4 regions of the Bacillus sp. JJ864 genome follow, and region 1 is predicted to be linked to each of the others. Evidence: predicted binding sites of a transcription regulator. Region 1 holds the regulator's gene; each other region holds the start of a gene.
What was found. Region 1 encodes Rex, which represses fermentation and respiration genes when NADH is low (regulators of the CRP and FNR family bind a similar motif). Its sites were predicted from a motif close to TTGTGAAATATTTCACAA; they were not measured.
Positions count from the first base shown of each region.

Region 2: the regulator Rex is predicted to act here: its motif matches at 3,409-3,426, upstream of V7024_RS12850 (DUF1641 domain-containing protein).
Region 3: the regulator Rex is predicted to act here: its motif matches at 2,417-2,434, upstream of pflB (formate C-acetyltransferase).
Region 4: the regulator Rex is predicted to act here: its motif matches at 2,994-3,011, upstream of V7024_RS04545 (lactate permease LctP family transporter).

Region 1 is NZ_JBALLY010000126.1:3,244-9,164, reverse strand. It holds gene groL (chaperonin GroEL) at 1-1,260, opposite strand, end outside; gene groES (co-chaperone GroES) at 1,299-1,583, opposite strand; gene V7024_RS18255 (CPBP family intramembrane glutamic endopeptidase) at 1,917-2,645, shown strand; gene V7024_RS18250 (YdiK family protein) at 2,648-2,845, shown strand; gene V7024_RS18245 (redox-sensing transcriptional repressor Rex) at 2,872-3,501, opposite strand; gene V7024_RS18240 (ABC transporter ATP-binding protein) at 3,685-5,610, shown strand.
Region 2 is NZ_JBALLY010000077.1:19,185-28,034, reverse strand. It holds gene V7024_RS12860 (NupC/NupG family nucleoside CNT transporter) at 1-1,000, shown strand, start outside; gene V7024_RS12855 (NAD(P)/FAD-dependent oxidoreductase) at 1,641-2,819, opposite strand; gene V7024_RS12850 (DUF1641 domain-containing protein) at 2,864-3,304, opposite strand; gene V7024_RS12845 (ferritin) at 4,063-4,569, opposite strand; gene V7024_RS12840 (MazG-like family protein) at 4,633-4,947, opposite strand; gene V7024_RS12835 (TIGR00730 family Rossman fold protein) at 5,020-5,598, shown strand; gene V7024_RS12830 (Dps family protein) at 5,860-6,300, opposite strand; gene V7024_RS12825 (DUF3920 family protein) at 6,491-6,925, shown strand; gene V7024_RS12820 (pirin family protein) at 7,164-7,862, shown strand; gene V7024_RS12815 (M4 family metallopeptidase) at 8,010-8,850, shown strand, end outside.
Region 3 is NZ_JBALLY010000049.1:24,850-33,699, reverse strand. It holds gene V7024_RS09065 (sugar ABC transporter ATP-binding protein) at 1-363, shown strand, start outside; partial or broken gene pyk (pyruvate kinase) at 589-1,998, opposite strand; gene pflB (formate C-acetyltransferase) at 2,545-4,794, shown strand; gene pflA (pyruvate formate-lyase-activating protein) at 4,861-5,592, shown strand; gene V7024_RS09045 (hypothetical protein) at 5,864-6,007, shown strand; gene V7024_RS09040 (diglucosyl diacylglycerol synthase) at 6,000-7,163, shown strand; gene V7024_RS09035 (YfhE family protein) at 7,817-7,939, opposite strand; gene V7024_RS09030 (GNAT family N-acetyltransferase) at 8,007-8,564, opposite strand; gene V7024_RS09025 (amidohydrolase) at 8,816-8,850, opposite strand, start outside.
Region 4 is NZ_JBALLY010000020.1:104,850-113,699, forward strand. It holds gene V7024_RS04535 (arsenic transporter) at 1-361, shown strand, start outside; gene V7024_RS04540 (DUF2642 domain-containing protein) at 407-1,105, shown strand; gene V7024_RS04545 (lactate permease LctP family transporter) at 1,147-2,808, opposite strand; gene V7024_RS04550 (hypothetical protein) at 3,204-3,377, shown strand; gene V7024_RS04555 (metal-binding protein) at 3,639-4,133, opposite strand; gene V7024_RS04560 (YkvA family protein) at 4,163-4,528, opposite strand; gene V7024_RS04565 (LTA synthase family protein) at 5,162-7,084, shown strand; gene V7024_RS04570 (D-amino-acid transaminase) at 7,323-8,195, shown strand; gene V7024_RS04575 (C40 family peptidase) at 8,406-8,850, shown strand, end outside.

The DNA.
Region 1 (5,921 bases):
TACGTTCATAAGCGCAGTACCACCACCAGCAACAATACCTTCTTCTACTGCTGCACGAGTTGAGTTAAGTGCATCTTCAATGCGAAGTTTGCGCTCTTTCAATTCCGTTTCAGTTGCCGCACCTACTTTAATTACAGCTACGCCACCTGCTAATTTAGCAAGACGCTCTTGTAATTTTTCACGATCGAATTCAGAAGTTGTTTCTTCTAATTGTGCACGAATTTGACCGATGCGAGCTTCGATTTGTTCTGTGTTTCCTATACCTTCAACAATTGTTGTATTTTCTTTTGTTACAACAACTTTGCTAGCGCGTCCTAAAGATGCGATAGTTGCAGATTTTAAATCACGGCCTAACTCTTCTGTAATCACTTCGCCACCAGTTAAGATTGCGATATCTTCTAACATCGCTTTACGACGATCACCGAAGCCAGGAGCTTTAACAGCTACTACATTGAACGTACCACGAAGTTTATTTACTACTAATGTAGCTAACGCTTCACCTTCTACGTCTTCAGAGATGATAAGAAGTGGTTTACCTTGTTGTACCACTTGCTCTAATACTGGTAAGATTTCTTGAATACTAGAAACCTTTTTATCTGTAATTAAGATAAATGGGTTATCAAGAACAGCTTCCATTTTATCAGAATCAGTAATCATGTAAGGAGAAGCATATCCACGGTCAAACTGCATACCTTCTACTACATCTAATTCTGTTGTGAATCCTTTAGATTCTTCTAATGTAATAACGCCGTCGTTACCAACGCGCTCCATTGCTTCTGCAATTAATTGTCCTACTTCTTCGTCAGCAGCAGAAATAGCAGCTACTTGTGCGATAGAAGATTTACCTTCGATTGGTTTAGAAATTGTTTTTAGTTCTTCAATTGCTGCTACAACAGCTTTTTCAATACCTTTACGAAGACCCATTGGGTTCGCACCAGCTGTTACGTTCTTTAAGCCTTCACGAATCATTGCTTGCGCTAATACAGTTGCAGTTGTCGTTCCATCACCAGCTACATCATTTGTTTTGCTAGCAACTTCTGCAACTAGTTTTGCACCCATATTTTCAAATGCATCTTCTAATTCGATTTCTTTTGCAATCGTTACACCGTCATTTGTAATAAGCGGAGAACCGAATTTTTTCTCAAGTACAACGTTGCGACCTTTTGGTCCAAGTGTAACTTTTACTGCGTTTGCAAGAGTGTCGACACCGCGAAGCATCGAACGACGTGCTTCTTCACTAAATTTAATATCTTTTGCCATAATATTTGACCCCCTTGAATTTTTAAAGATTTATATAATTAACCGATAATTGCTAAAATGTCGCTTTCACGTAAAATTAAGTATTCTGTACCTTCGTATTTCACTTCAGTACCTGCATATTTTGAGAAGATGATACGATCTCCTGTAGCTACATCTAAAGCAACACGCTCACCATTTTCAAGCACACGACCAGTACCAACTGCCACTACTTTACCTTCTTGTGGTTTTTCTTTTGCAGTGTCTGGTAGTACGATACCACTTGCTGTTTTTTCTTCTGCTTGAACAAGTTCAATAATAACGCGATCACCTAATGGCTTTAGCATGAACAACAACCTCCTCAATTTTTTATGTAAATTTTATGTTTATTAGCACTCTATCACTTCGAGTGCTAACACACTTATTATAATAAAGAATCTCATTTTCTTTTGCAAGTGAAAAAAACGTAATTTTTCGGAAAACTATTTCATCCCCTCTCCAGCTTGTTCAAAAGTGATTATGCTTTACTTGATAATTACATACGGGAAGATGTACTGATAGATTCCATCTTTTTTTCATCTTCTCCTATGTTACAATAAGAAAGATGCCATAAGTTGTTTTCTCTATGGATAGAGCATTTTCCTTTTTCTTTACAAAAAATTCAAAAAGGAGTTACAAAATTGAAGAGACAATATTGGTGGGTTATTGTTACATATATTTTGATGCAATTATCAGGTATAATTGGTGGATGGATTCTTTTAAAAAGCGGAGTATACAATAATGGCCATCGGACCTTCGAAGAAAAAGTTCAACTGGCAACGGCACATTGGGGACTGATTAGCTTCTTTATCGCTCTTATCATCATCCTCGTATTACTACGTAATGATACACAATCAGAAAAATGGAATCGCGGAAAAACAAATGTCCCTGCTACAATAGGGTGGATTATTTTAGGAGTTTTTCTTGCTTTATTTGCCCAAGTCATTGCCGGCACAATTGAAACACAAGTTTTTAAAATTAAAGCTGAATCTGAAAATACACAAAACATTATCGGAATTATAAAGGCTGCTCCATTATTTATGATTGTTTCATCCATATTCGCTCCCATTCTTGAGGAAATTGTATTTAGAAAAATTCTATTTGGAACACTATATAAACGATATAACTTCTTTATCGCAGCAATCGTAAGTTCGCTTATATTTGCTCTCATTCATTTTGACCCTACACATTTATTAGTGTATATTTCCATGGGGCTTGTTTTTTCATTTTTATACGTACAAACAAAACGAATCATTGTACCAATTATGGCTCATGTTATGATGAATACAAATGTTATGTTAATTACATTTGTACTTCGTCCCTATCTAGAAAAAGCTGAAAAACTGCAAGGATTCATCGGAGGATTTTAAACATGCGAAATTCACCATTTGTTATGGCAACTTTGTATTTTCTTCTAGGGTGTATTTTTACATACTTAGCAATTACAAGTGTGACAGATACAATTTGGAACTTCTACACAATACTACTTGCTGTAATGGCAACAGTTGATTTTAATTTGGCAATTCGCATTCTTTTTTCTAAACCGAAAAAAGATAGTAAGAAACAATAATAAAAACGCAGGACATTCCTGCGTTTTTATTGTGGATAATTTTTTAAAAAGTACACGAGCGTTTGTAACTCTACCGCTAAATCAATATGATGAATACGAATATGTTCTGATAAGTTTAACCTAGCAGGTGTAAAGTTTAAAACACCTTGTACGCTCGTATGCGATAAGCGATCTGCTACAGCTTGTGCAACAAAAGCAGGCACTGTTAATATTGCCACTTTTATATCATCTGATAGTCTCTCTTCCAATTCATCTAAATGATATACTGGAATCCCGCCGATTTCTTTTCCAACTTTCTCTTCATCAACGTCAAATGCCATCTCAATTTTTGTATTATTATTTTTCGTAAAATTGTAATGTAAGAAAGCTGTACCTAAATTACCTACCCCAATTAATGCTACGCGTGTTACATCGTCTTGATCAAGTGTTTCGCGGAAAAACGACAATAAATAATTTACATTATAGCCATATCCTTTTTTCCCTAATGCTCCAAAGTATGAAAAGTCTCGTCGAATTGTCGCTGAATCCACTTTCACTGCTTCACTTAATTCTGCAGATGATACGCGTTGCTTACCAGATAACGATAGGTTTTGGATAAATCGATAGTATAGAGGCAATCTTTTGGCAGTCGCCTGCGGAATTTTAGGCTGCTCCATGCAACCCCCTCCTCTCTTCCTATCTGTTCAAGTGATTAAAACATGTACGGAAGTTTAGCATTGCAAGTTTTCCTTGTATAATAGAGAGAGAATTTCTCTATTTATGTTCAACTATACACTATTTTTAGTATGATTGAGAAATATAATCATGGCAAAGTTAAGAAATTATTTGAGGTGAAAACATTGATTTTACTACAAGTGAATAACCTTTCCAAATTGTTCGCAGCTGAAGTGATTCTTTCAAACATTAAGTTAGAAGTACAGACGCGTGATCGCATTGCGCTTGTCGGGCGTAATGGCGCTGGAAAGTCTACATTATTAAAGATTATTGCCGGAGAACTATCTCATGACGGCGGCGAAATTATAAAACCGAAAGATGTATCTATCGGTTATTTAGCACAGCATACTGGTCTTGAAACATCGTTAACGATTTGGGATGAAATGCTAACAGTGTTTCTCCACTTAGAGCGCATGGAAAAAGAACTCCGCAGACTAGAACAAGAAATGGGAAAAGAAGAAAATTTCACAAATGAAACTATTTACGAAAAATTGTTAGCAGAGTATGATCGCCTACAATTAGATTATAAAAATAAAGGTGGCTATCAATACGAAGCTGATATTCGCTCTGTTTTAAGCGGACTTGGTTTTCCTCCCGAAACACACGAAACGACAATTTCCACATTAAGCGGTGGACAAAAAACTCGTTTAGCCCTTGGGAAGTTATTATTAACAAAACCAGATTTGCTTATTTTAGATGAGCCAACCAACCATTTAGATATCGATACATTAACGTGGCTCGAGCAATATTTACAAGGTTATCCTGGTGCTATTTTAATCGTTTCACACGATCGGTACTTTCTAGATAAACTTGTAACGCAAGTATATGAAATCTCTAATAAACAAAGTCGAAAGTACACAGGAAACTACAGTAAATACTTAGACCTTAAAGCGACACTATATGAACAAGAGATAAAACGTTACGAGAAGCAGCAAGAAGAGGTAACAAAATTACAAGACTTTATCCAAAAAAATATTGCTCGTGCTTCCACAACAAAACGGGCGCAAAGCCGCCGAAAACAATTAGATCGTATGGAACTTATGGAAAAACCAATCGGTGATACAAAATCTGCTTCTTTCCATTTTGATATCGATAAACAAAGCGGTAATGATGTATTACAAGTAAAAAATATTACAATTGGTTATAATAATGAGCCAATTATTCAAAACATTCATTTCCAATTAACGAGAGGCGATAGTGTTGCGCTTGTCGGTCCAAACGGAATCGGAAAATCCACTTTATTAAGATCTCTTGTGGATAAACTTCGTCCTTTAAACGGCACTTTTTCGTTTGGTTCTAACGTTTCTATCGGATATTATGACCAAGAACAGGCAAACTTAACATCATCAAAACGTGTATTAGATGAACTTTGGGATGATTATCCGCTGCAACCAGAAAAAGAAATTCGCACAGTACTTGGGAACTTTTTATTTTCTGGTGACGACGTTCTAAAACCCGTTTCTTCTTTAAGCGGCGGACAAAAAGCACGTTTAGCTCTTGCAAAACTTATGATGCAAAAATCAAATGTACTTATTTTGGACGAGCCGACCAACCATTTAGATTTAAGCAGCAAAGAAATTTTAGAAAATGCGCTCATTGATTTTCCAGGAACAATTTTATTTGTTTCCCATGACCGCTATTTCATTAATCGTATTGCCACAAAAGTTCTTGAGTTATCCACAGACGGAGCAGAGGAATACCTCGGTGATTACGATTATTATGTAGAAAAGAAAAATGAAATGCTCGAACGCGCCGAACTTGAAGAACAAGAAACAAATAAACCTGTACAAAAACAAGTGGCACAAGAAAAATTAAATTACATTGAAGAAAAAGAACGTAAAAAGCAAGAACGTCAACGTATGCGTAGAATTGAAGAACTAGAAGAAAATATTGCAACAATTGAAGAACAAATCATGGCATTAGAAGAACAACTTTGTCTTCCAGAAGTATACGCTGATTATGAAAGAGCCAGTGATATTACAGCAGAAAAACAAACACTTCAAGAACAATTGGAAGCATGCATGGAAGAGTGGGAAGAATTACAACTATGAAAAGGTCAGTGATTACACTGATCTTTTTCATTTATCCCACTTTAACGGGCAGTAAGACCCCTACTGATGGAAATTTCACATTATCCACAAAAATATTCACATATTTATCTTTGTATTTTCAAGACAAACAAAAGTTTTCCACATTATCCACAAGAATAATAATATTTATCCACAATTTATACTCACAAAAAAACCTACATTATCAACAGATAATATAGGTTTTATCCACATGTTGTGATTAATTCTGTGTATAAAATTACATCTTTTATCAAAAAGATTTCTCTATCCACACACTTTTATCCCGCATTAAC
Region 2 (8,850 bases), on a different contig from region 1:
TGGATTTAGTACAATTTTAAAATTTGCGGACGCTGGAATTAACTTTGTATTCGGCGGAATGGTAAATAAAGGAGAATTCACATTCTTCCTTTCTGTATTACTTCCAATTATTTTCTTAGCGGTGTTAATTGGAATTCTGCAACATCTTAGAATTTTACCAGTCATTATTAAAGCAATTGGATTCTTATTAAGTAAAGTAAATGGTTTAGGAAGATTAGAATCTTATAATGCAGTAGCAGCGGCAATTGTTGGCCAAGGTGAAGTTTTCATTACAGTAAAAGATCAACTAAGTAAGTTACCAAAAAATCGTTTATATACACTCTGTGCATCTTCTATGTCGACAGTTTCCATGTCAATCGTTGGTTCTTACATGAAAATGATTGATCCTAAATTTGTTGTAACAGCACTTGTTTTAAACTTATTTAGTGGATTTATTATCATTCACATTTTAAATCCTTACGATGTGAGTGAAGAGGAAGATATTTTAGAGTTACAAGAGGACAAGCACCAAACGTTCTTCGAAATGCTAGGCGAGTACATTATGTTAGGATTTTCAATTGCAGTTACAGTAGCGGCAATGTTAATCGGATTCATTGCATTGATGGCAGCAATTAACGGTCTATTTGATTCGGTTTTCGGTATTACATTCCAAACAATCTTAGGATATGTGTTCTCACCATTAGCGTTCATCATGGGTATTCCAGCATCTGAGATGGTAACAGCTGGACAAATTATGGCAACAAAATTAGTAACAAACGAATTCGTTGCGATGCTTGATTTAGGAAAAGCAGCGAGCGGTTTAGCACCTCGTACAGTTGGTATCTTATCTGTATTCCTTGTATCATTTGCGAACTTCTCATCTATCGGAATTATCGCAGGTGCAACGAAGAGTATCGATGAAAAGCAAGCAAATGTTGTATCTTCTTTCGGATTAAAACTTGTATACGGTGCAACATTAGTAAGTGTCTTATCAGCGATTATCGTTGGGGTTATGTTATAAGATAAAATAGGAAAAGCAATGAGCAGCGGGCTCATTGCTTTTTTTGTTGCGCGCCCAGCTAAGCTGGGCGCTGCTCACTGGTGAAAGTCCAGTCTAGGTAAGAGCAAGTCGCCTAGTAGCTGACAGACAATCGGGGGAGAAATTCTAAGGTTGAGGCCCTGTGGCAAAGTAATTTCCTACTAGAAGTGCGAGCGAATTAGCAGACCGTAACATAAAGTGAACCTTGCTGCCTCGTCAAGAGCCCTCTAGCAATAGGAGAAAGTCGAGCCTGGAGTTAATAGGTGAAGACCATGGAATAGGGGAAGAACTTGGAAATGCAACATCGAAGAATCCCTCGGGGTAAGGAGGATGGTTTGATGAGGGGAAGCTAGAACAGAAAAGAGATGGCAAAGCCATCTCTAAAGAAATCTGTTTCAGTTCTCTACTCTACTACCTTTGTGCCCGCCTAGGCATGGCGAACTTCTCTTTACAAGAGGAGTACATGGATTATTTACAATACACAAAATTGTAACGAAGTAGACGGTATATTTAGAAAATTCGAAAGGTGTATATCAATTTCTTGTAGAATAAGTTATGTAGAGAATTTTGATCAAATAAAAACCCGAATCATAGATAAACATGATTCGGGCTATCAGTCAGATTAATAAGCTAAGCTGAATAGACCTTTAATGTGTGATAAGTAACGAACGTTACTTGCTTCTTTCATTAGAGATGCTGGTAAGCCTTTAAGTGGAGTTGAACTTGCTCCGATGATAGCAACTGCATCTTTACGGCCTAAACTTGCAAGTGTTCCAGAGTTTACTGGTGCAAACTCTTCGAATGCTTTTCCTTCTAGATGTGCATATAGATTGTAGCCAATTAGTTCGCCCATTTGCCAAGCGATTTGTGCTGTTGGCGGATATGGACGGCCTTCTGAACCGAAGACAACTGCACTGTCACCTGCAACGAATACGTCTTTATGAGAAGTAGATTGAAGGTATTCGTTAACAGTTGCACGGCCGCGGTTCACTTCAAGACCTGATTCACCTACTAGAGGGTTACCTTGAACGCCGCCTGTCCAAACGAACGTATTTGCAACGATTTTTTGACCATCTTTTAAATCAATTGTATTGCCTTCAACGTTTGTTACAGGAAGGCCTGTTAAGAATTGAACGCCGCGTGCTTCTAAGCTAGTAGTTGCACGTTCAATTAAATCATCCGGTAATACTGGAAGGATTTTTGGACCTGCTTCAACAAGCAATAACTTGATTTCTTTCGGATTTACGCCGTGGCTTTTTGCAAGCTTTGGCATAATATCAGCAAGTTCACCAACTAGCTCAACGCCAGTTAATCCGCCGCCGCCGATTACGATTGTTGCGTCAGCTTCATTTTTTGTTTTTGCGTATTCTTGAAGGCGTTCTTCAACATGTTTGAAGATTTTGTTTGCATCGTCTGCAGATTTTAATACCATGCTGTTTTCTTCTAATCCTGGGATGCCAAAGTAAGCTGTTTTACTTCCTAAAGCAACTACAAGAGCATCGTAAGATAAAGTATTGCCGTCAGCTAATTTTACTTCTTTTTTGTCTACTGAGAATGACTCAACTGTTCCGATTTTAAGATCGATATCTTTGCCTTTGAAAAGTTTTTCTAATGGCATAGCAATTGCCTGTTCAGAAACATTTCCTGCTGCAAGGCGGTGTAGTTCCGTAATAATTTGATGTGTTGGATATTGGTTGATAACTGTAACTTGTGCTTCTGATTTGCTGTAATGTTTACGTACATTTAAAGCTGCAAGAAGTCCGCCATAACCAGCACCTAAGATGACAATTTGTTTTGACATAGTATGATATCCCCCGTCTTTACTAATTGTTGTGTAAGAAAGAATTATTTATGATTGCGTTCCGCAGTAATTTGAAGATAAGCGTTTACAAAACGAAACATTTTTTGTGCTTGCGGATCTTTTAGCATTTTTAAAAGGCCAAAAAGACCAATAACTTCGTTGCTTTCTTCAGCGCGATCTTTCGCTTCGATAGCAGTTGCAGCAATGGTTTTCACTGTATCTTTTACAGGTTCTGCAAGTTCTTGGATTGCTCCAACAGTATCATTTTTTAATACTTCATCAGTAGCGACTGCTTGAGCGAAATCATAAGACTTTGTTAAAATGTTAACGAGCTCAGTTAATTTTGGAAGTTGTTCTACTAATGTAGTTAAAGACTCTTGAACTTCAGGCTTTAATAGCTGATCAAGTACATCAAGCTGTCCTAGGTTAGCAGAAATTTGTAATGATTCTTGTTCAGGCTTTGTTTGAGTGATTGTTTCTGGCATCTCCAATTCTCCTTTACGATAGCAATACTTCTTAAATTTTTGGGAATGAAAGAAGATTTCCCATTACAGGTAAGATTTCTTCGTCCGTAACAACTCGAGGAAATTTGTAAAACTTTACACAAAGATTTAGAGCAAGATGCTCTTAAAGCTACTATTGCCCGTCAATATGTCTTTTCAATTCGTTGGAACATTCGAATGAACTATAAGTAATCACCGAATCTGAAATAGTAAATTTTAAAAGGCTAGTTGCTTCCTCTAGCTTATGGACTTGTCCAGTAAAAAACTGTGTCTACCAACTGAGTATATTATATACTACAATACACCTATGTTAACATAAAAATGATGATTAAGCATTCGATTTTAATGACTATAATCTACGAACTTACAGGGCATTATACCTGTTGTTTTATTCCAACTTTACAATGTAAGAAGCATAAATTGACGAAAGCGGTCGATTTATGCTTTTTTTGTACATTTTTTCTTTTAAAAATGTATCTTCTTTCGGATTAAAACTTGTATAAGGTGCAACATTAGTAAGTGCTTTATCAGCGATTATCGTCGGGGTTATGCTATAAAGTGAAACTTTAATCAGTGGGGGGCTACTGATTATTAGCCCTCGCTAATCGGGCTTTTACGGGCAGTTATCCCCCGCCTATCTTCTCCGATTTTCTCTCAATCTTGAGGTGGGGGTCTTACTGCCCACGAATAGCGGGATAAAACAAAAAAAGCAATGAGCAGCGGGCTCATTGCTTTTTTGTTTACTCAGCAGGCGGAGTAAATGTACGTTTTTCTAATTCGGCATCTAACATAAACAATGCGTTTGAATCACTTGTAATACGCTTTAATTTTTGAATGATGCTATCGAAGGACGCTTCTTCTTCTACTTGCTCATCAACGAACCATTTTAAGAAGGTGATGGTAGCGTGTTCGCGCTCATCCCATGCAATATCAGATAAGTTATAAATACGTTTTGTAACCTCGCGCTCGTGCTCAAGGGCGATTTCAAAAGCAGATAAAATCGATTCGTATTCGTTATTTGGATGATCGAATCCAGTGATGATCGCACGCTCGCCGCGATCGTTAATATAATTGTACAACTTCATAGCATGGAAACGCTCTTCCTCTGCTTGTACAAGAAAGAAGTTCGCAAATCCATCATAGCTCTCTGATGTACAATATGCTGCCATTGCCATATACACATGGGCCGAGTAAAATTCAAAGTTCATTTGATCATTTAGTGCTTCACGTAATTTTGGAGATAACATTAAAAGACCCCTTTCATATTATTACAATATAATCATATCATAGTTGAAAATAATTCTCATTTATTATTCGAATCGTTTAGAAAGTTTTTTCACATGTGTTTCCATAATATCTTGCAAATCTAGGTTATATTTTTGCGCTAAAATAATAAGGTTTCCGAGTACATCACCAAGTTCTTCTTTTAATTCGATTGTTAATTCTTCTTGGGTCTTCGTCGTTTCATCTGGGCGATCGCGGCCGATTTCGATAGCGCGTACAACGCGAGAAACTTCGCCAACTTCTTCTGCTAAAAAATTAACGCGAATAAAAGAATTATATTGGGACCAGCCGCGTTCATGATAAAATTGTTCCACCCAACTTTGAAATTCATTCGTGTTCATCCTTCCCTCATCCTTTCAATATGTAGTATGATTACATTGTAGCATAACAATATATGGCTTTGGGGTGGCAGAATGAAACGAATTTGTGTGTTTGCAGGATCAAATGTTGGGGAGCGTCCAGAGTTTCAAACAGAAGCTCGTCAGCTTGGAAAAATACTAGTTCAGAATAATATAGAGCTTGTATACGGCGGTTCTTGCGTTGGATTAATGGGAGAAGTAGCGAATCAAGTATTAGAGCTAGGCGGCCGCGTAACAGGTGTCATGCCGCGTGGATTATTTAGAGGAGAAATTGTTCACCGCGGTTTAACAGAACTAATTGAAGTAGAAACAATGCATGAAAGAAAAGCGAAAATGAGTGAACTTGCTGATGCATTTATTGCATTGCCAGGTGGATATGGAACATTTGAAGAGCTGTTCGAAGTTGTATGTTGGTCACAAATCGGGATTCATGAAAAGCCCGTTGGCTTGCTGAACATTGCAGAATTCTACACACCATTATTACAAATGGTGGACCGTGCAGCAGAAGAAGGGTTTATGAATCCATCAAATAAAGAATTGCTTGTTTCAGCACAAACAGCTGATGAATTGTTTGTGCAAATGAAAGGCTACAAAAGACCAGTTATGGGGAATAAGTGGAAGCAGTTAACATGATAAAAACCGAGTGGGGGGTGTCCCACTCGGTTTTTTGATATGTGTTGTTTGTCGAATATCGTCGGAGGGTCTTTATATTGTGTCGAAGCGCCGATATATCATAAAAGTCGCCGATATATCGGCGACCGCTTCTGCTTTTCTATTGTCCAGCTCCAGCGGCTAGAATGTTCGGTGGCTTCGCTTCTTCCTGCGAGGTAAAAAGCACCTCTACGTCAGAAACTCCATCCCCCTCACATTCTGGACGAGCCGCTTCTGCTTTTCTTATTGATTCAAGAATGCACGTAACATCCATGTGTGTTTTTCAAGTTCTGTGTAGATGCCAAGTAGTAGGTCAGATGTCATTTCGTCGTCTGTATTTTGTGCGATTTCCATGCCTTTTTTCAGTTCGCCGAGCATCATTTCGTAGTCTTTCATAATTGCTTCGACCATCCCTTCTGCAGTTTCTCCGTAAGCTGCTTCTTGAATAGAAGATAATGTTAAATATTCTTTCATTGTTGCTACTGGTTTGCCACCAACTGCTAAAATACGCTCTGCAATTTCATCGATGTTCGTAGCTGCTTCTGTATAAAATTGTTCGAATTTCTCATGAAGTGTAAAGAATTGAGGTCCTGTAACGTACCAATGGAAATTGTGTAATTTTGTGAATAAAACGTTCCAGTTTGCTACTTGTTTGTTTAATGCTTCAATTACTTGCGTGTTCATATGATCAATCCCCTTTAAATTATTATTTTATACTGTTTGTTAATTTATAATCATTATAATCTAATGACGGGTATGAAATCAACCCTTTTTGCATATATAATTTTAAATATTTTGTGACACACATGTATGTTTAAAATAAGAGCCAATGTGACATATAAGTAACAGAGAGTAAAGAGAAAGGAGAATGAAAATGCAACTCCCATTTGAAAGGATATATCAACAAGCTGGGAACTGGTATGTACTTGATGATGATTTTCCATGGGATGTAAATCAAGTAAAGAGGGATGTTTTCTCATTAATTGAACGACGTGAGGTACCTGTTATTTTTTGTGATACGTGCGAAACGAATGATGTGTTAATACGATTAGGAGAAGAGGAAGAAGAATTTTTATTTCCTTTGAGCGGATTTTACCATAAAGAAAAGCGGCTCATTTTTGTTTGTATGTGGGAGAAGTATGAGGGCGTACTAGAAACATTGTTGCATGAGTTTCGGCACGACATGCAGCACGAACATAAGTTATTGTACGTTGGAGATGAAATGTATGAAAAGCGGTGGATTGAAAAAGATGCAAGGGTGTTTGCGAAGAGAAAGCTGAGAGAATATAGAAGAAGGTATGCGAACTAAAACATAGTGCGCACTATGTTTTAGTTTTTAACTTACAAAAATAAAGTAATTGACAATTATTAAGTATAGTTCTAAACTGTAGTTACAAAGCTAAGCAACACAATTTAATGAATTAGTACGAATCAGACAGGGGAGCATACAGTAGTAGTTCCGCTTGTAAGCAGCACAATTTTTTAAGTACAGTTCAAAAAAATTTTAAATAATTATCTCGAATTCGAGATAATATGAGGTGAAAAATATGTTTAAAAAAGTTGATCATAAACAAATGGGAAGAGCAAATCACGGTTGGTTAAATACACATTTTCATTTTTCATTTGCAGATTATTATAATCCAAATAATATGAGATTCGGTGCACTTCGTGTTATTAATGATGATTTGGTAGCAGCACAAACAGGATTCGAGATGCATCCGCACCGTGATATGGAGATTATTTCTTACGTAGTGGACGGAGCATTAACACACCAAGATAGTATGGGAAACCGCGGAACAATTGAGCGTGGACATGTGCAGTATATGAGTGCTGGAACAGGCGTCTTCCATAGTGAGCATAACTTAGGCGATGAAACATTGCGTCTTCTGCAAATTTGGATTTTACCAGACCGTACTGGTCATACACCAAATTACGGTGAATTTAAATTTGATTGGAATAAACGTGAGAATACATGGTTCCACATGGTTTCGCCAATTGATGGAGGTGCACCGATTGAAATTCATCAAGATGCAAACTTGTACTCGCTTGCTTTAGAAGAAGGAAAAGAGAGTACATTTTCAGTTGGTGAAGGGCGTCAAGCTTATTTAGTTCAAATTGAGGGAAGCGGCGTTGTGAATGGTGAAACGTTAGTAATGAGAGATGCAGCAGAAGTAATTGAAGAAGATATTCGTATTCAAGCGGCGGAAACAGCCCATTATTTAGTAATTGAAATGAAAAAACAATAAGTGTATTCCAATGGTAGCGTCTAAAGAGGACGCTGCTATTTTTTGAATATTCTGTCGAAATTTTCTAAAAAATCAAATAAAGGTTATTACTAATTCCCCTAGAATTGTATAAAAGTGTCAAAAATATAGGGATGGGGAGTGTTGGTTTTGAAAAAGAAGGTTTTATCTTCAACGGTAGCTTTGTCTATGGCTTTAGGAGCATTTGCGACATTAGGTACGTCACGTACATATGCAGATGAGCAAAAGATTCAATACAACCAAGAGTTCCAGACACCATCTTTTATTGGGGAAGAGTGGAAAGCACCGGAAGGATTAGATAAAAAAGAAACGGTGTTTGAGTATTTAAAGAGTAAAAAAGACATGTTTAAATTAGCAGGAAATATTGAGAAACATTTTGAAGTCGTTGGTGAAGAAAAAGATGCACAGGCAGAAACGACACATGTGAAGCTTATTGAAAAACATAATGGTGTTCCTGTTTATGGATCTGATCAAACAGTAGCGTTGGATAAAGATAACAATGTAAAAGCGTTTTTCGGGCAAGTTATCCCGAATTTAGAAGATAAAAATATTCCAGCGAATGCGAGCATTTCAGAAGATGAGGCTGTAAATGCTGCGAAGGCTGATATTGAGAGAGAAATTGGCAAGGTAGATAACTATGATGGCATTAAAAAAGACTTATATGTATATGAAAAAGATGGAAACTATTATCTTTCATATCTTGTAAAAGCATCCGTTTCAAAACCAGCACCAGGATACTGGCATTACTTTATTGATGCAACAAACGGAAATGTAATTGAGAAATATAATGCGATTGATCATATCACAGGGTTTGGATACGGCGTGTTAGGGAATCGAACAAGTTTTGAAATTGCACAGGACTCAAAAACTGGGGCTTTTCATTTATTCGATGGGAAACGTGGAAAAGGTGTTCATACATTTGATGCAAAAAATATGGATGAAAATTGGTTCAACTTATTCTCACAATGGC
Region 3 (8,850 bases), on a different contig from region 1:
ATGCTGATTGTAAAACAAAAAGCAGGCATGTCCTTTTCCTATACGTTTTATGACTTGGCAGGGAATAAGATTGGTGGATTGAAACAAATCTTAAGCTTAAAAAAATTGAAGTGGCTCTTACTGTCTGAGCATGATGAAGAAATTGGTGAAATTACCGGGGATTTGTATGCGAATATCCAAAAAGGACAATGGAATGATGGTAGTTCTATTGAAGTAAAAGAAGATGCAATTCCAGTAGAAGCGATTGAATATTTTTCGGCAAGCGGTGGCTCGCTTGTTAATTTATTAGTGGTGGAACATGCGGAGTATGAGAAAGCTTTATATTATGCCGTAGCTGCAATACTGACATTGAAAAATAGTTAGACATAGTAAAGTGAAGGCAGATAGGGATATAAATCCATTTTAATTTTTCGACATAGAAATCAAGGCTATGCACAACACAACGTGATCTACTCTCGCTTTCTCCCTTTGTTTTAAACTTCGCATGTGGCAGGAAAGGGCACTGATCGCTTCTATACGCGGCCAGATGCTTTCGTCCTCCCTAAAAAGAAGAGGGGTTTATTAGTTTATATAAGTCCTTCTTTACTTCATGACCTCAATTTTCAACAGATTTGTTGTGCCACGTTCATTAACAGGAACGCCTGCTGTTACGATAATGATATCTTGCGAAGAGACAAGTTGTTGTTCTTTAGCATTACTTATTGCTTGTTCAATTACTTCATCTGTCGTTTGTTTTGGGGTGGTGAAAAATGGGTGTACGCCCCATACGAGTGCAAGTTGCTGCATAACATATTGTTCAGATGTTGTTGCGATAATCGGTGTGCGTGGACGGTATTTGGAAATCATTTGTGCTGTATAACCGCTTTTCGTTGGTGTTAAAATTGCCTTTGCTTGTAAAGAATAAGCGGCTTGGACAGCAGCAGCGCCAATTGTTTCTGTTATTTGTTTGTAGTCATTGTGAAGTGATTGCGTTTGGTTTTGGAATAAAGAAGATTCTTCTACTTGCAGAGCAATTTTATCCATCATTTGTACGGCTTCTACTGGATATTCACCGGCAGCTGTCTCTCCTGAAAGCATAATCGCATCTGTGCCATCAAAGATAGCGTTTGCTACATCGGATGCTTCCGCTCTTGTTGGTCTTGGATTTCTTTGCATAGAATCAAGCATTTGTGTTGCTGTAATAACGGGTTTTCCGAGTAGGTTACAAGTGTGAATCAACTCTTTTTGAATGATTGGTACATATTCTGCTGGGATTTCAATCCCCATATCACCGCGTGCAACCATAATCCCATCCACAACTTCTACGATTTCTTTTATATTATCAATTCCTTCTTGGTTTTCAATTTTTGCGATGATACGAATATGCGAGGCGTTATGCGCTGCTAATATATCGCGTACTTCTAAAATATCCGCAGCTTTACGTACAAAAGAGACTGCGATGTAATCAACCTGTTGCTGTATGCCAAACAGAATGTCTTGTTTATCTTTTTCAGTAATACCTGGCAAGCGGATTTTTACATTTGGTACGTTTACACCTTTATGATCTTTAATGATTCCGCCGTGTATAACTTTCGTTTGTAATTCACCATTATCTTTTGTTGTTACTTCTAGCTCTAATAAGCCATCATCGAGTAATAGATGAGATCCTACTTCTACATCGTCATATAGGCCTTCATAAGTGACAGAAAAACGTTTAGATGTTCCGAGCACTTTTTTCATGGAAACAGTAACTGTTTCTCCTTCAAGTAGCTTTGCTTCTCCCCCCTCAAATTCATCTGTACGAATTTTTGGTCCTTTAATATCTTGTAAGAGCGCAATGTTCTTTTTGGAGGCCGCTGCAGCTTTTCGGATTGTATTGATACGTACTTGATGTTCTTCGTGCGTTCCATGAGAGAAATTTAACCGAGCTACATTCATTCCAGACTCTAGTAAAGAAAGCAATGTTTCGTATTGGTCACTTGCAGGTCCAATCGTGCAAACAATTTTTGTTTTTCGCATATCAAATTCCTCCTTATAGAAGTTTCACTATATTATGTTGCACTTGTATGTGTACTTCATGTATACGTATGTAATTTGTTTTAGTTAATGTTAAAAGTGTTGTTTTCGGATATCTTGATAAGTTTGAAGAGGTTGTCATATGTAATAGAAGAACTTGATGTTCGAGGTATTTTTTATGATAGAGGACGTGAGCGAGAAACAGAATGAAAAAAGTTGTACCGAAACAGGTGAAACTTTTTTCATTCTGTTTCAAAAATACTATAACAGAACAAAAATGAAGAGTATTACAGTTTGCAATAGGTATGACCCTTGTATTACAGGGAATGATTCCTTTATTGGAATTCAAAACAATAAAATTACTAAAAGAGGGTTAATTTAACAATGTTTGTAGCAGTGTTTCCACTACGTCGATAGTAGTTTGTGTAAATATTCACAAACATGTCACAACTTAAACGTTCACTTTTTCAAAAAAGTAGTATTCTAAATACGTAAGCTGTTATATAAAAAATCTAAGTCCTGTACTAATCAAAAATGGAGGAGATTAGGATGACTGAAGTATTAGAAAATGTAAAAAATGCATGGGAAAACTTTAAAGGTGAAAAGTGGAAAGCAGAGATTGATGTCCGCGACTTCATTTTAAATAATGTAAACGTTTACCAGGAGGATGATTCCTTCTTAGCTGGAGCAACAGAAGCGACGAAACAACTTTGGGATCAAGTAATGGATTTAACGAAACAAGAACGTGACAATGGCGGAGTTCTTGACATGGATACGAAAATTGTTTCTTCTATTACATCACATGACCCAGGATATTTAAATAAAGATATTGAAAAAGTAGTTGGTTTCCAAACTGACAAGCCATTTAAGCGTTCATTACAACCATTCGGTGGTATTCGTATGGCAGAGCTAGCTTGTGAGTCTTATGGATATGAAATGGACAAAGAACTAAGCCGTATTTTCAGAGACTGGCGTAAAACGCATAACCAAGGCGTATTCGATGCTTATACTCCTGAAATGAGAGCAGCTCGTAAATCTGGCGTTATTACAGGTCTTCCAGATGCATATGGACGTGGTCGTATTATTGGTGACTATCGCCGCGTTGCATTATACGGTGTAGATCGTTTAATCGAAGCGAAAAAAGCAGATTTGAATTTAACTGGTGGTGTAATGAGCGAAGAGACAATGCGTTTACGCGAAGAGTTATCTGAGCAAATTCGTTCCCTTCAAGAATTAAAACAAATGGCAGCGTCTCACGGTTTTGATATTTCTAAACCAGCAACAAATGCACAAGAAGCATTCCAATGGTTATATTTTGCTTATCTTGCAGCAATTAAAGAACAAAATGGTGCAGCAATGAGTCTTGGCCGTACATCTACTTTCTTAGATATCTTTATCGAAAGAGATTTAGTAAACGGTACATTAACAGAAGAAGCAGCACAAGAAATTGTGGATCACTTCATTATGAAATTACGTCTTGTGAAATTTGCAAGAACACCTGATTATAATGAATTATTCTCTGGTGATCCAACTTGGGTAACAGAATCTATCGGTGGTATTTCACTTGATGGTCGTCCATTAGTAACGAAAAACTCATTCCGTTTCTTGCATACATTAGACAACCTAGGACCAGCTCCAGAACCAAACTTAACAGTTCTTTGGTCTAAACAATTACCGCAGGGCTTTAAAAACTACTGTGCAAAAATGTCTATTAAAACATCTGCAATTCAATATGAAAATGATGACATTATGCGCCCAGAGTACGGTGATGATTACGGTATTGCTTGTTGTGTATCTGCAATGAGAATTGGTAAGCAAATGCAGTTCTTCGGAGCTCGTGCAAACTTAGCTAAGACACTATTATATGCAATTAATGGCGGTAAAGATGAAAAATCAAAAGAACAAATTGCACCTGAATTTGCACCGATTACTTCTGAAGTGTTAGATTATGAAGAAGTAATGCGTAAATTTGATGTGACAATGGAATGGCTAGCAGGTTTATATTTAAATACATTAAATGTAATTCATTATATGCATGATAAATATAGCTATGAACGCATTGAAATGGCGCTTCATGATACAGAGATTCTTCGTACAATGGCAACAGGCATTGCCGGATTATCTGTAGTAGCTGACTCTTTAAGTGCAATTAAATATGCGAAAGTAAAACCAATCCGTGATGAAAATGGTATCGCAGTTGACTTTGAAATTGAAGGGGATTTCCCTAAATACGGTAACAATGATGATCGTGTAGATGAAATTGCAGTTAATCTTGTAAAAACATTTATGAACAAACTTCGTAAACATAAAACATACCGTAATTCTGTTCATACAATGTCAATCTTAACAATTACATCTAACGTTGTATACGGTAAGAAAACTGGTAATACTCCAGATGGTCGTCGTACTGGAGAACCATTTGCACCAGGTGCAAACCCAATGCACGGTCGTGATACAAAAGGTGCACTAGCATCATTATTATCTGTTGCGAAATTACCATATGAAGATGCACAAGATGGTATTTCTAATACATTCTCAATCATTCCAAAAGCACTTGGTAAAGAAGATGAGGTACAAGTTAAAAACTTAGTATCTATGCTTGATGGATATGCAGTAAAAGAAGGACATCACTTAAATATTAATGTATTTAACCGTGAAACATTAATGGATGCAATGGAACATCCTGAAAAATATCCACAATTAACAATTCGTGTATCTGGTTATGCGGTTAACTTCATTAAATTAACTCGTGAACAACAAATTGACGTTATTAACCGTACAATGCACGAAAGCATGTAAGGAAAAAGTTTCCCTCTGTTTTTCATAAAGACAGAGGGGGGCTGTTTTAATAGAGGAGGAAGTAACATGGTAAAAGGAAGAATTCATTCTGTTGAGTCTTGTGGTACTGTTGACGGTCCAGGAATCCGTTATGTTATATTTACGCAAGGGTGTTTACTACGTTGTCAATATTGTCATAATGCGGATACGTGGGAGATCGGTAAAGGGAAAGAAATAACAGTTGAAGAAGTGATGCAGGATGTTACATGTTACCTTCCTTTTATGGAAGCTTCTGACGGTGGTATTACAGTAAGTGGCGGGGAGCCACTACTACAGTTAGACTTTTTGACTGAGTTGTTTAAGAAATGTAAAGAGGTCGGCATTCATACGACAATTGATTCTTCAGGAGGGTGCTATTCTGAAGATGAAGAATTCCAAAGAAAACTAGATATTTTGATGGAATATACAGATTTGGTATTACTTGACTTAAAACATATTGATTCAAAAAAACATCGTAAATTAACAGGCAAACCGAACGAACATATTTTACAATTTGCTCGTTATTTATCAGATAAAAAGAAATCAATTTGGGTGCGTCATGTACTTGTACCTGGAGTTACTGATAGTACAGAGGACTTAGAAAAGCTCGGAGCCTTTATTCAAAGTCTTGATAATGTACAAAAGGTAGAAGTTTTGCCGTATCATAAGTTAGGGGTCTATAAATGGGAGGCACTAGGTCATAAATATCCTCTTGAAGGAGTAGAGCCTCCAACGGAAGAATGCATTCAAAAAGCAAAGAATATTTTAGCAGCAGTCTAATCCAATTGTGGATTAGGCTTTTTGCTTTCTTTCGATAAATAGTAGAGCAAATATAAGGAAAAGAGTATACTTATATTATATAATGACTATTTTTGTAAAGAAATGATATGGATAAATTTACAAAAATGTAAAGGGAAAACGAAACAATAAAAAGAATTAAGAAATAGTGTAGTGCGTATCATGAAGTATAGATGCCAAGTTATTGCGAAAGCAGTTATGGGAAAGTATAATGTTAAGATATGAGCAGATGGGATTAAGGGGTCAATAACATATGCTTTGTATATCCACGACAGGTACATATCCAGCGGAAATTCGTTGGAGTTCAAACTTGCAAAATTATAAGGAAATTGTTTTTTATATTGTACATATGCAATATAAAGGACCGAAAAAGCTAGGAGTGGATTTGTTTGATTAAAAACCCCAAGGTTTTAATATTAACAGCACATTACGGTAACGGTCATGTACAAGTGGCAAAAACATTAGAACAAACATTTCGTCAAAGAGGACTTAAGGATGTAATTGTATGCGATCTTTTTAGTGAATCACATCCTGTCATAACAGACATTACAAAATATTTATATTTAAAAAGTTATACAATTGGGAAAGAGCTATACCGCTTATTTTATTATGGTGTTGAAAAAATTTACGATAAAAAAATCGCATCATGGTATGCCAACTTTGGGCGAAAACGTTTAAAAGCGATATTACAAGCTGAAAAACCCGATATTGTTATTAATACATTTCCAATCATTGCGGTGCCAGAGTTAAAAAAACAAACAGGTATTTCTATTCCTGTTTATAATGTACTTACTGATTTTTGCTTGCATAAAATATGGATCCACGGAGAAGTGGATCGTTATTTTGTTGCAACAGATTATGTAAAGAACATTATGATAGAAGTAGGGGTACCTGCTGAGCAAATTGTAGAAACAGGGATTCCGATTCGGAAAAACTTTGAAGCATCTGTTAATGTAGAAGCCCTGTATGATAAGTATAATTTGTCACGAGACAAAAAGACTTTACTTATTGTGGCAGGGGCACATGGAGTGTTAGGAAGTGTAAAAGAGTTATGTCAGTCCTTTCTATCAGTTCCTAATCTGCAGATAGCCGTAGTTTGTGGGAAAAATAAAGCATTGCAGGAGGGTTTGCTACAACTACAAGAAAGCAACCCAGATGCATTAAAAGTATTCGGTTATGTAGAGAATATTGATGAGCTGTTCCGTATTACCTCTTGTATGATTACGAAACCAGGAGGAATTACATTAAGTGAAGCAGCAGCTTTGCAAGTACCTGTCATTTTATATAAACCAGTACCAGGACAAGAAAATGAAAATGCGAAGTATTTTGAAAAACAAGGTGCAGCGGTTGTTATTCGTGAAGATCATGAAATCTTTCCGAAAACGAAAGAATTATTGCAAGATGATATGAAGTTATTGCAAATGAAAGAAGCGATGAAACGCATTTATCGTCCGGAACCAGCGTTTCATATAGTGGATTCTATTTTAGAGGAAAATCACGTGCGGGTGCATACACCGGTACGTTCACCAGCCCTTGTACAGTCTTTTACTTAATATAAGAGCCTCTTTTCTATCTGTAGAAGGAGGTTTTTTTCGTTATTTCGTTTATATAAATCCAAATTAAAAAACGACATAAAACCATTCTTTTTAGGTAGGCGAGAGTATTTGGCTATGCATAGAAGCGGTCAGGGCGTTTTTCTACCACATGCGAAGTAAAAACATAGAGAGAAAGCGAGTGCAACTTCCTTTTTTTCTGCATAGCAGCAATCTATATGTCGAAAAAATAAAATGAATTTATATAGATAGGAATGCGAAAAAAGGAAGAATAGAAATTATTTGGTTCATCACTGTAACATGGGAGTGATTTTTTGAAAATGAATCATTTTGAATACACGGAACGGAAAGCGTCCACTCGGAGTGGAGTGTACATCTATATGTCTCCCGTTTTTTGATAATAAAATTGTTTGCAGAATGATAATTTATCCACAAAAGAATCCGCTTTCAATATACAGTAAACTTAAAATGTTAACAAAACTACCCACAATATCCACAAGTTTTAGTAAAAGTATCCACAAATCAAACAAACTCACTGTGGTTAAATTCCTCTTTTATAGGAAAGATATTCGAATTTATACACATTTTTAGTTTTTTGTGGATAAAGTTTTCCACAAAAAAACTACCTCTTCTGAACAAGAGGTAGCTGTATGTTAATAAATTCCTTTTGGTTTATATCCAGCTGCACGATCTGCTCTTCTAAATTCACGTTGATAGAGAACTTCTTGTGTGCTAGATAATTTACTTTTCGTTTTTTCACGTCTTTTCTTATCCATTCCAGTTCACCTCATGTCATAAAGTCATTACCTATCGTTACCAATGACAGAGGGAGATATACATAGATTACGCTTCTTTTAAATGGTGAGCGTCTTGGAATGTTGCTTCGCGCATTGTGTGTAGTGTGTATTGATCTTTTGGAATTTCATATAAGTTATATACTTCATCGTTTGCGTTAATTTGATCGTATACACATTTACGAGTTTCATTTGCTAGATTGACGTATGGTAGTTTTTCGGCAGCTTTAATAGAACGAGTATTTAATTTGCGAATTCGCATGAAAATAGTCTCAATATCTAATTCGTAGAAAAGCTCACTAAAGAAAGCATCTTTTGCTGGTTTATTATAACCTTTTCCATGATAGGGTTTACCGAGCCAAGTGCCAAGAAAACCTGCTTTTTCTTGGATGTCGAATAAAGTTATTGTTCCGATTGGATTTCCCCATTCATCAACAATTGCGCGCGAAATTAATTCTCCACGTTCTTCCGCTTCAATTGTTTGTTTTGTTAAAAACAAAAATTCGTCATAAGAAGACGCCTTCTGACGCACAAAGGGGAAGACATCAGGGTGAATCATCAAATCATATAGAACGTGGCTGTCATGTAGGTCACGTTTTTTTAACATACTATCTCCTCCTAAAAAGAGGGCAGCATGACGAAAAAAAAACATCCCACCCTCGAAATTTTTATATAGAACTTTAAAAAATTTCGGGGTGGGAATCGAACCCACTAGAACCAGTCTATAATGCTGGTGGCGCACCATTTGCCTTCCCCATTCATCAATTTGAAATTACTAGGCACGACACAAATTGATCATGGTTTCATTCAGTTTATAATCGTATAATACTTCATCTAGTCAAAAAAATAAACTAGTTTTTATGAATTTTTTGTATAGATAATTTTTCCATCTA
Region 4 (8,850 bases), on a different contig from region 1:
CATTACCAGAAGTTTATTTCATGCCGACTTTATTATGGGCGGCTTACTTTCTATCCTCTCTAACATCTTTAATAACCATCCTGCCTTAATGATTGGTACGATCGCACTTACCGAAATGGGACTAGATCCGATTACATTGAAAACGATTTATCTTGCAAACATCATCGGTAGCGACATGGGCTCACTACTACTCCCAATCGGTACATTAGCAACCTTAATGTGGATGTATATTACAAGAAAAGGAAAAGTAAATATCAGCTGGGGAACGTATATGAAAGCGACATTTCTCGTCATTCCGCCAACTGTCATTTTCACGCTACTTTGCTTATATTATTGGATGAAATTGGTCTTCGCAGCTTAAAAGTGAGGAAAAAGAGCGTATGTCATTACAAGAAAGGAGATTATTATGCTTCATTTACAAAAATATATTAATCGGCCCATACAAGTAACAATATCCGGGGAGCTTCTCCCATTTGAAGGAATTATGATTGATAAAGGATCAGATATAATCGTATTGTATGATGGAGAAAAATACATGTATATCTCTAGTTTACACATTCAACATTTAACTCCACTCATAGAATCCTTACTCTTTGAAAATCTCACAATTCCAGAATCTTTACTACCACAAGATATGTTATCAACCGAATCCACAATTTCACTTCGAAAAACACTACAAGTGGCAAAAGGACAATTTATTGAACTCGCACTATCACACGAACATTTTTTACATGGATATGTCACTCATATTATGAATGACTATTTTGTCTTCCTCTCACCTGTCTATCAAACATTATATATTCCATTTCATCACGTAAAATATCTTATTCCTTATCAAGAAGCTGAAACGCCTTATGGCTTAGAAAGAGAAAGACTATCACCAGCAGCATCAAAACTCACACTTGCCCGGACGTTTTCTGAACAATTGAAAAAACTAAACCAACATATTGTATTACTTGATTTAGGCATACAAGCTTACAAAGTTGGAAAATTAACGGAAGTAACTGACAGTCAAATTGAACTCATTACAGCACGTAATCAACATTTTCATTTCAATTTATACCATATTAAAACTGTTCATTTCCCTTATCAAAATCAAAAATAATCAAAAAGGGGACCTCTCGTTAAGAGAAGTCCCTTTGTTGTTTAAGGAATCATCCAAGTTAAATAATAAGCTTGAATATATGTGATAATACCGATGATTGTTACAAAGAATAAACTATGTTTCACTGTGAAGCGGAATAAATCCGATTCTTTCCCAGTAAGTCCAACTGCCGCACATGCAATTGCAATCGATTGCGGCGAAATCATTTTACCCGTTACACCACCTGTTGTATTTGCAGCAACAAGCAACACTTCCTTCACACCTACTTGCTGCGCTGTAATAGCTTGTAGGTTTGAGAACAATGCATTTGCAGATGTATCTGATCCTGTTAAGAATACCCCAATCCATCCAAGGAATGGTGAGAAGAACGGGAACAAACTTCCAGTTCCTGCTAATGCTAATGCTAACGTCGATGAAAGTCCAGAGTAATTTGCAATAAATGCAAAACCAAGTACTAATCCAATTGATAGAATTGGCATTTTTAACTCTTGTAATGTTTCTTTAAATGTCGCTACTGCTTGTTTTGGACTCATTTTTAAAACAAACATTGTAATGATACATGCAATTAAAATTGCTGTTCCTGTTGCTGATAAAATATCAAGCTTCAATACAGCTTCATACGGCGTTGGTTTATTAACAATTGGCTCTGCCTTCATGACTAAATTATGCAGACCCGGAACTTTAAATTTAAATACTAAACTTTCAAGCGCACCGCCTGGAACAAATAGGTCTTTAAAGAATTTTTGGCTCCAAATAACAACCATTACCGTTAAGATAATAAACGGTGACCATGCTTTTAAAACTTTTCCCGTCGTTAAGTTCATTGTAGAACCAGCATCTACCGTTGCCGCAGCTTCATCTTGTCCTTTTCCAGAACGGTAAATTGCTTTTGGCTGCCATACTTTTAAGAATAGCGATAAACTCACTAAACTTACTAATGCTGATGTAATATCTGGAAGCTCAGGTCCAAGATATGTTGCTGTAATAAACTGCGTAATCCCAAATGAGCCGCCTGCTACAAATAATGCAGGCCACGTTTGTTTCACACCTTTTAATCCATCCATTAAGAATACGATGAAAAATGGAACAAATAATGATAGAAGCGGCAATTGATGCCCAGCCATCTGCCCTACTTTATGAGGGTCAATACCTGTTACTTGACCAGCTACTAAAATTGGAATACCCATAGCTCCGAACGCTACCGGCGCTGTATTAGCGATTAAGCAAAGCCCCGCTGCGTATAATGGGTTTAAACCAAGTCCTGCAAGAAGCGCCGCCGTAATCGCTACTGGTGCTCCAAATCCAGCTGCCCCTTCTAAAAACGCCCCGAATGAGAAGCCAATTAAAATAACAAGTAGACGATGATCACTTGTAATAGAAAGAACAGATGCACGAATAACATCAAACTGTCCCGTTTTTACTGAAATTTTGTATAAAAACACTGACATAACGATAATCCACGCAATCGGCCATAATCCATAAGCAAAGCCATAACCGGTTGCTGCCATCGCCATCGTAAATGGCATTTTATAAACGAAAAGTGCAATTATAACTGTTAATACGACTGTAATAAATCCTGCAACATAGCCTTTCATACGAAAAACTGCTAACGCTAAGAAAAAAAATATAATTGGAATCATTGCAACTGCTGCCGAAAGCCAAATGTTACCTAGCGGATCATAAATTTGTGTCCATGTGCTCATAGCCCCTCTTCCTTTCTAGTATCCCCTGTTTGCTAACAACCATATAAGTAGATCACCAGGTCATCAGACCTTTAGATCTAAAAATAAAACGTTTTAAGAAAACGTTTTCATCAATGTCATATTTATACTTTATCATATTCTCTTTTATTTACAATCCCAATTTTCAAATTTTCTTCACAATTTCTTTGTTCACTTTTTCACAAATTGTGATATGATTATATGTTCTGTAATAAAAAAACGTTATCATTTATATATATACACCCTTTGATTTTTCAACATAAAAAAATGACCTGCCCCGCATACCTAAATACATTGTTATTTCCAGTTCATTCATGAATAGTAAAATAATATTTCCTTATACTAAAGCTGAAAACTGACTTTAGGAGGGCTAAAAAATGGCTGAACAAAACCGAAATCAATCTGCTATTGACGAAGGGCGCAATAAAACAAAACGCGGCATTGAAGCAGCAAGCGATGCAATGCAAAATGCCGTTGATGCTGTTGAAGATGCTGGAAAAGCAACAGTTGATCGTATTTCTGAAGCAATGAAAGATGTCACAGCTAGATAGTGTATTTCATACGGAACAAGGAACTGACCCAAAAGGCACATAGGTGCCTTTTGAGGTCAGTCTTTTTTCCGTTATCGACCGTTCTTTAGAATATATCGGCGGTTCGACACGGTATAAAGACCCTTCGACAACATTCGGCATACAAATAGTCGATCTGCTGAACTAGATCATATAGAAAAGTGAAAGGAGCTGACTAAAAAGTGGACTTTTTAGTCAGCTCCTTATTATAAGAGTAAAAGCACTTGCAGTATGCAAGTGCTTTTACCATCTTCTTTTTCTCCGTTTGCGGTGCATCATCTTTTTCCGCCTTGTATTCACACCATCCGCTATAATATGTAATGCACTAGCAGCTATAACGCCGAGTACAAACGTGATAATTTCTACTTCATGCTCCTTGGCAATTTCAAGCAAATTCCCCTCTAGCACCGTTTTATTTAACACGTATAAAAACGGTGAGAAAACAAGCAGCATGTAGAGAAGCCGAATTAAATCACCAATAATAATGGTATGTGTAAGCGGTGAACGATGCGGCATCACAGTTTGATATGGATACCAAAAGATGCGAAGTAATCCCCATTTCCGATAAGCAGCACTATGGATATCCAAATCCGGTGTTAAAAAGTAAGTCCCAACAATAAACCCAATCGCAAACGTAAGTAAAAAATCAAAATTTGTTAACCCGTAAGAAACAAGCATAAATAATAAGATAGGAAGAGAAACTAAGTTTATCTTCGTGTGTGTTTTTCCTGATGGCATATCCCATTCCTTCCGTTAGACGTTTCGCTTCATGAATCTAACTTTTGATCGATAAGTGACGTATCCACATCAGAACTAAACCATTCTCCCAGTTTTGTGCGCGCTTGTTCTTTTACTTTTTCATCGACATACATTGCAGCTTGTACGAGTGCAGCTGTTAATGCCCCTAAGTCATCTGTATAACCAAGTCCAGCTACAAAATCAGGAATCACATCAATCGGTGCAATAAAGTACGCAAGAGAACCAATAATTACAAGCTTTACTCGTTTTGGAACATCTCGTTTTTGTAATACATAAAACAGCAACAAGCTAGCATAAATAACTGAATGTCCCGCCTTAATTGCCGCATTTTTCACTTTATTCCAAAACGCTTCAACTGAAAAATTCTCCTTCATTATGAAAGCTCCCCTCGCTATTCTTCCGCGATTTGCGGTCAATTTGTGACGAAATAAAGAAATTTAGTAAGAGCGTTTCATTAGCAGGTGACATTCTCTTACTAATAGAAATTTCATATTTATTTCTAATAAACCAAGTTTATTTACAACATAAGCAAACTTCACACACATACAATATAGTGTAGATTCTAGCTTGGAACGTTACTTATCATATGCTCTCATTATAGCAAACAAACACAAAAAGAACAAGTGTTCGATTTATATTTTTAAATTTTTCTCAATATAAAATACTCTCTCCCACTACATATTCTTTCCCAATTTTGTTATATTTTTTAGTTGACGAGCATATAAACCAATGTTAAAGTTTTCACTGTCAGCTATAACGGAAAAAATACAAAAAATGTAAAATTCCAACGTGTTCCTAATAGCCAATTTTTGTTGTATAATACAAAAATGACGTTGTGCTTACGGAACAACATAGAGGCAGGAAAACAAAAGGTATGCATAGTTCAAGTCATATATGGATGTATGAAAGAAAAAACTCTATCCATGGCAAAGAAAACTATGTATTTTTTATTTTAGCATTTTTCTCTCAAAAATTGACCAAGCCTAATAGAGAAAGGGTGAAAATGGATGAAGGAATCTTTGAAATTACAATTTCAAAACGTGCGATTTACGTTATTTGTTGCCCTTACATTATGGTTAAAAACGTATATTATCACACGTACTAGCTTCGACTTAAAATTAGAATCGTTTATGCAAGAATTTATTTTATTTATTAGCCCATTAGCAACATCATTATTTTTAGTGGGTCTTGCATTATTTGCAAAAGGAAAAAAACGAAATTATATTGCACTTGGAATCGACTTTGTCCTGACTATTGTTCTTGTTGGTAACGTAATGTTCTATGGTTTCTATAATGACTTCGTAACATTACCTGTACTAGGACAAACGTCAAACTTTGGTAGTCTTGGCTCTAGTGTAAAAGAGCTCTTTAACTACAAAATTATTGTTGCGTTTGCTGACCTTATCTTCTTCTTTATTCTTTTAAAGAAAAAGAAAGAGTATGCAAAAACAGAGCGTGTTTCACGTCCAATGCGCTCATTATATTTTGTATCAACAATTGCTATTTTCTTTGCAAACTTAGGACTTGCAGAAACAGAGCGTCCTGAATTATTAACGCGCTCATTTGACCGCGTCATGCTTGTGAAAAACTTAGGTTTATACACACACCAACTATATGATCTTGGTTTACAAGCAAAATCAAGTTCACAAAAAGCATTTGCAGATGGAAGTAAGTTGCAAGAAGCAGAAAACTATGTGAAGACAGTACAAGAAAAGCCAGACCCAAATATGTTCGGCGTAGCAAAAGGGAAAAACGTAATTGTTGTATCTCTTGAATCAATGCAGACATTCTTAATTGGTTCTAAAGTAAATGGTCAAGAAGTAACGCCATTCTTAAACCAATTCGCCAAAGAAAGCTATTACTTTGAAAACTTCTATCATCAAACAGGCCAAGGTAAAACATCTGATGCAGAGTTTCTTGTAGACAACTCATTATATCCATTAGATCGCGGCGCTGTATTCTTTACACACGGTAACAATGAATTTATGGCAACACCAGAAATCTTGCACGATCAAGGTTATTACACAGCGGTATTCCATGCAAACAACGCAACGTTCTGGAACCGCAACATCGTGTACCCAGCACTTGGTTACGATCGTTACTTTAACGAATTAGATTATAAAATTACTCCTGAAACAAAACTAGGTTGGGGTTTAAAAGATATTGAGTACTTTGATCAATCAGTGGATATGTTAAAAAATATTAAGAAACCGTTCTATACACGTTTCCTTACATTAACAAACCACTATCCATTTGATTACGATGAGGGAACAAAATTAATCGAACCTTATAACTCTGGTGACGGTGTATTTGACCGTTACATGGTAACAGCTCGTTATTTAGACGAAGCATTAAAACACTTTATTGAACGTTTAAAAGCAGAAGGCCTTTACGATAACTCTGTTATTGTATTCTATGGCGACCACTACGGTATCTCTGAAAACCATAACCGTGCAATGGCACAGTTCTTAGGAAAAGAAGAAATTACAACATTTGACCATATGAACTTACAACGTACACCGTTCTTCATTCACGTTCCTGGTCAAAAAGAAGGTAAAACAATTACAGCACCTGCTGGAGAAATTGATGTAAAACCAACAATTCTTCATTTACTAGGTGTTGATACAACAAATGATATTCGTTTCGGGCATGACTTGTTCGCGCTAGACCGCAAACCATTTGTCGTATTACGTGATGGAAGCTTCGTTACAGATCAATACCTTTACAAAAATAACACATTCTATAACCGCCTAACAGGTGAGGTTGCACAAGTACCAAAAGCTGAAGCACAAGCAATGGTTGACCGTGCTCAAAATGAATTGCATATGTCAGATAAAATCATTGAAGGCGATTTACTTCGTTTCTATGAAGGCAACAAAACAAAAACAGGTACAATCAAAACAACGATTAAAGAAAAAAGCGCTGAGTAATCAGCGCTTTTTTTATAGCTGTGTAATCATCACACAACCTTCACCAAAATTTTACATAAAATTCACGAAACATATCTATAATAAAACATGTAAGCTTTGTCCCTAATAAACAAGCTACCCTCCTTTATGCAACGTTCTACTGTAGAACGTTGTTTTTTTTGTATTATAAAGCAGGATTCTTTCTTTCAACCTTCGAATTTGTATGTGCAAACACTACTTGGAGAAGGAAGGGGAAAACATGACGTATGAACGCTTTGTATTTTGGAATAGAAAAATGATTGATACAGCAAAAGAACAACCTCATATTGATTTAGAAGAGCGCGGTCTACAGTTTGGTGATGGCATATATGAAGTTATTCGTATTTATAAGGGTACTTTACACTTATTAGATCCACATATCACAAGGTTATACCGCTCTATGGAAGAAGTTGAGCTGTCCCTTACTCTCTCAAAAGCTGAGCTTATCTCATCCTTATACGAACTAATTGAAAAGAATCAATTTCAAGAAGACGGCATCATTTATTTACAAATTTCCCGAGGTATCAAACCTCGTATTCATGCCTTCTCTTTTGATACAACTCCAACTATTTATGCTTACATTCGAAAAAAAGAGAGACCTGCTTTATGGATTGAGTATGGGATTCGCGCGATAACAGAGCCCGATATTCGCTGGCTTCGCTGCGATATTAAGTCATTAAATTTGTTAGCAAACATACTGGCTAATACGAAAGCAGAGCGAAAAGGCTGCAAAGAGGCTCTTCTCGTTCGGAATGGCATTGTCACAGAAGGTAGTCTTTCTAACTTCTTTCTTGTGAAAAATGGCATACTATACACCCATCCTGCAAACCATCTCATTTTAAACGGCATTGTTCGGCAATATATTATATCGCTTGCCCATACATTACATATTTCTCTGCGAGAAGAATTATTTAGCATTCATGATGTATATAAAGCAGATGAATGCTTCTTTACAGGTACAACCTTTGAAGTAATGCCGCTTACCCATCTAGATGGAACCCCTATTCAAAACGGACAAGTAGGCCCTGTCACAAAATTACTGCAAAAAACATTTATGCAAAGCTTTTCTACTTCCAACGCCTTTTTACCTTGACTATGAATGACAGTACATCTATTTATTGTAAATATATAGATGTACTTTCTATAATAAGGTGCAAATTGGCACCTTTCTTTTTTTTTAACCTTTTTGTCATATATGGATTTCGCTATAAGCATTGACATCAGTCGACAACCATCTTAGAATTTTTATTAGTTGGTAATTTTTTCATCACCTAAAATACAGGCAGAAAGGAATCGACAAACTATGAAAAAATATCTTGCTGGTCTTGCAGCAGTGTCTGTAGCAGGTGCAGCAGCCCCGACAATGGGCACAGTTCAGGCAGCAGCTCCTGATCAAAACGCACAAAAACCTGCAGCACAAACAGCACAAACAACTAAAGCAGCTCCAAAAAGCGACACAAAATACACAGTAAATGCAGACGTATTACGCGTTCGTACAGGTCCGAGCACATCTCATGACATTTCGTCTCGTGTATATGAAGGACAAACACTAAACGTAATTGGCCAGGAAAACGGCTGGCTCAAAATTAGCTATAACGGAAAAGTTGGCTACGTTAGTGGCGAATTTGTAAATACGGGCACTTCTAACAGTAACAGTGGTTCTCAATCACAAGGCAACTCAACTGTTCAACCAGCAAGCGGAAATTATTCAGTAAATGTATCTTCCCTTCGCGTTCGTACAGGCCCGA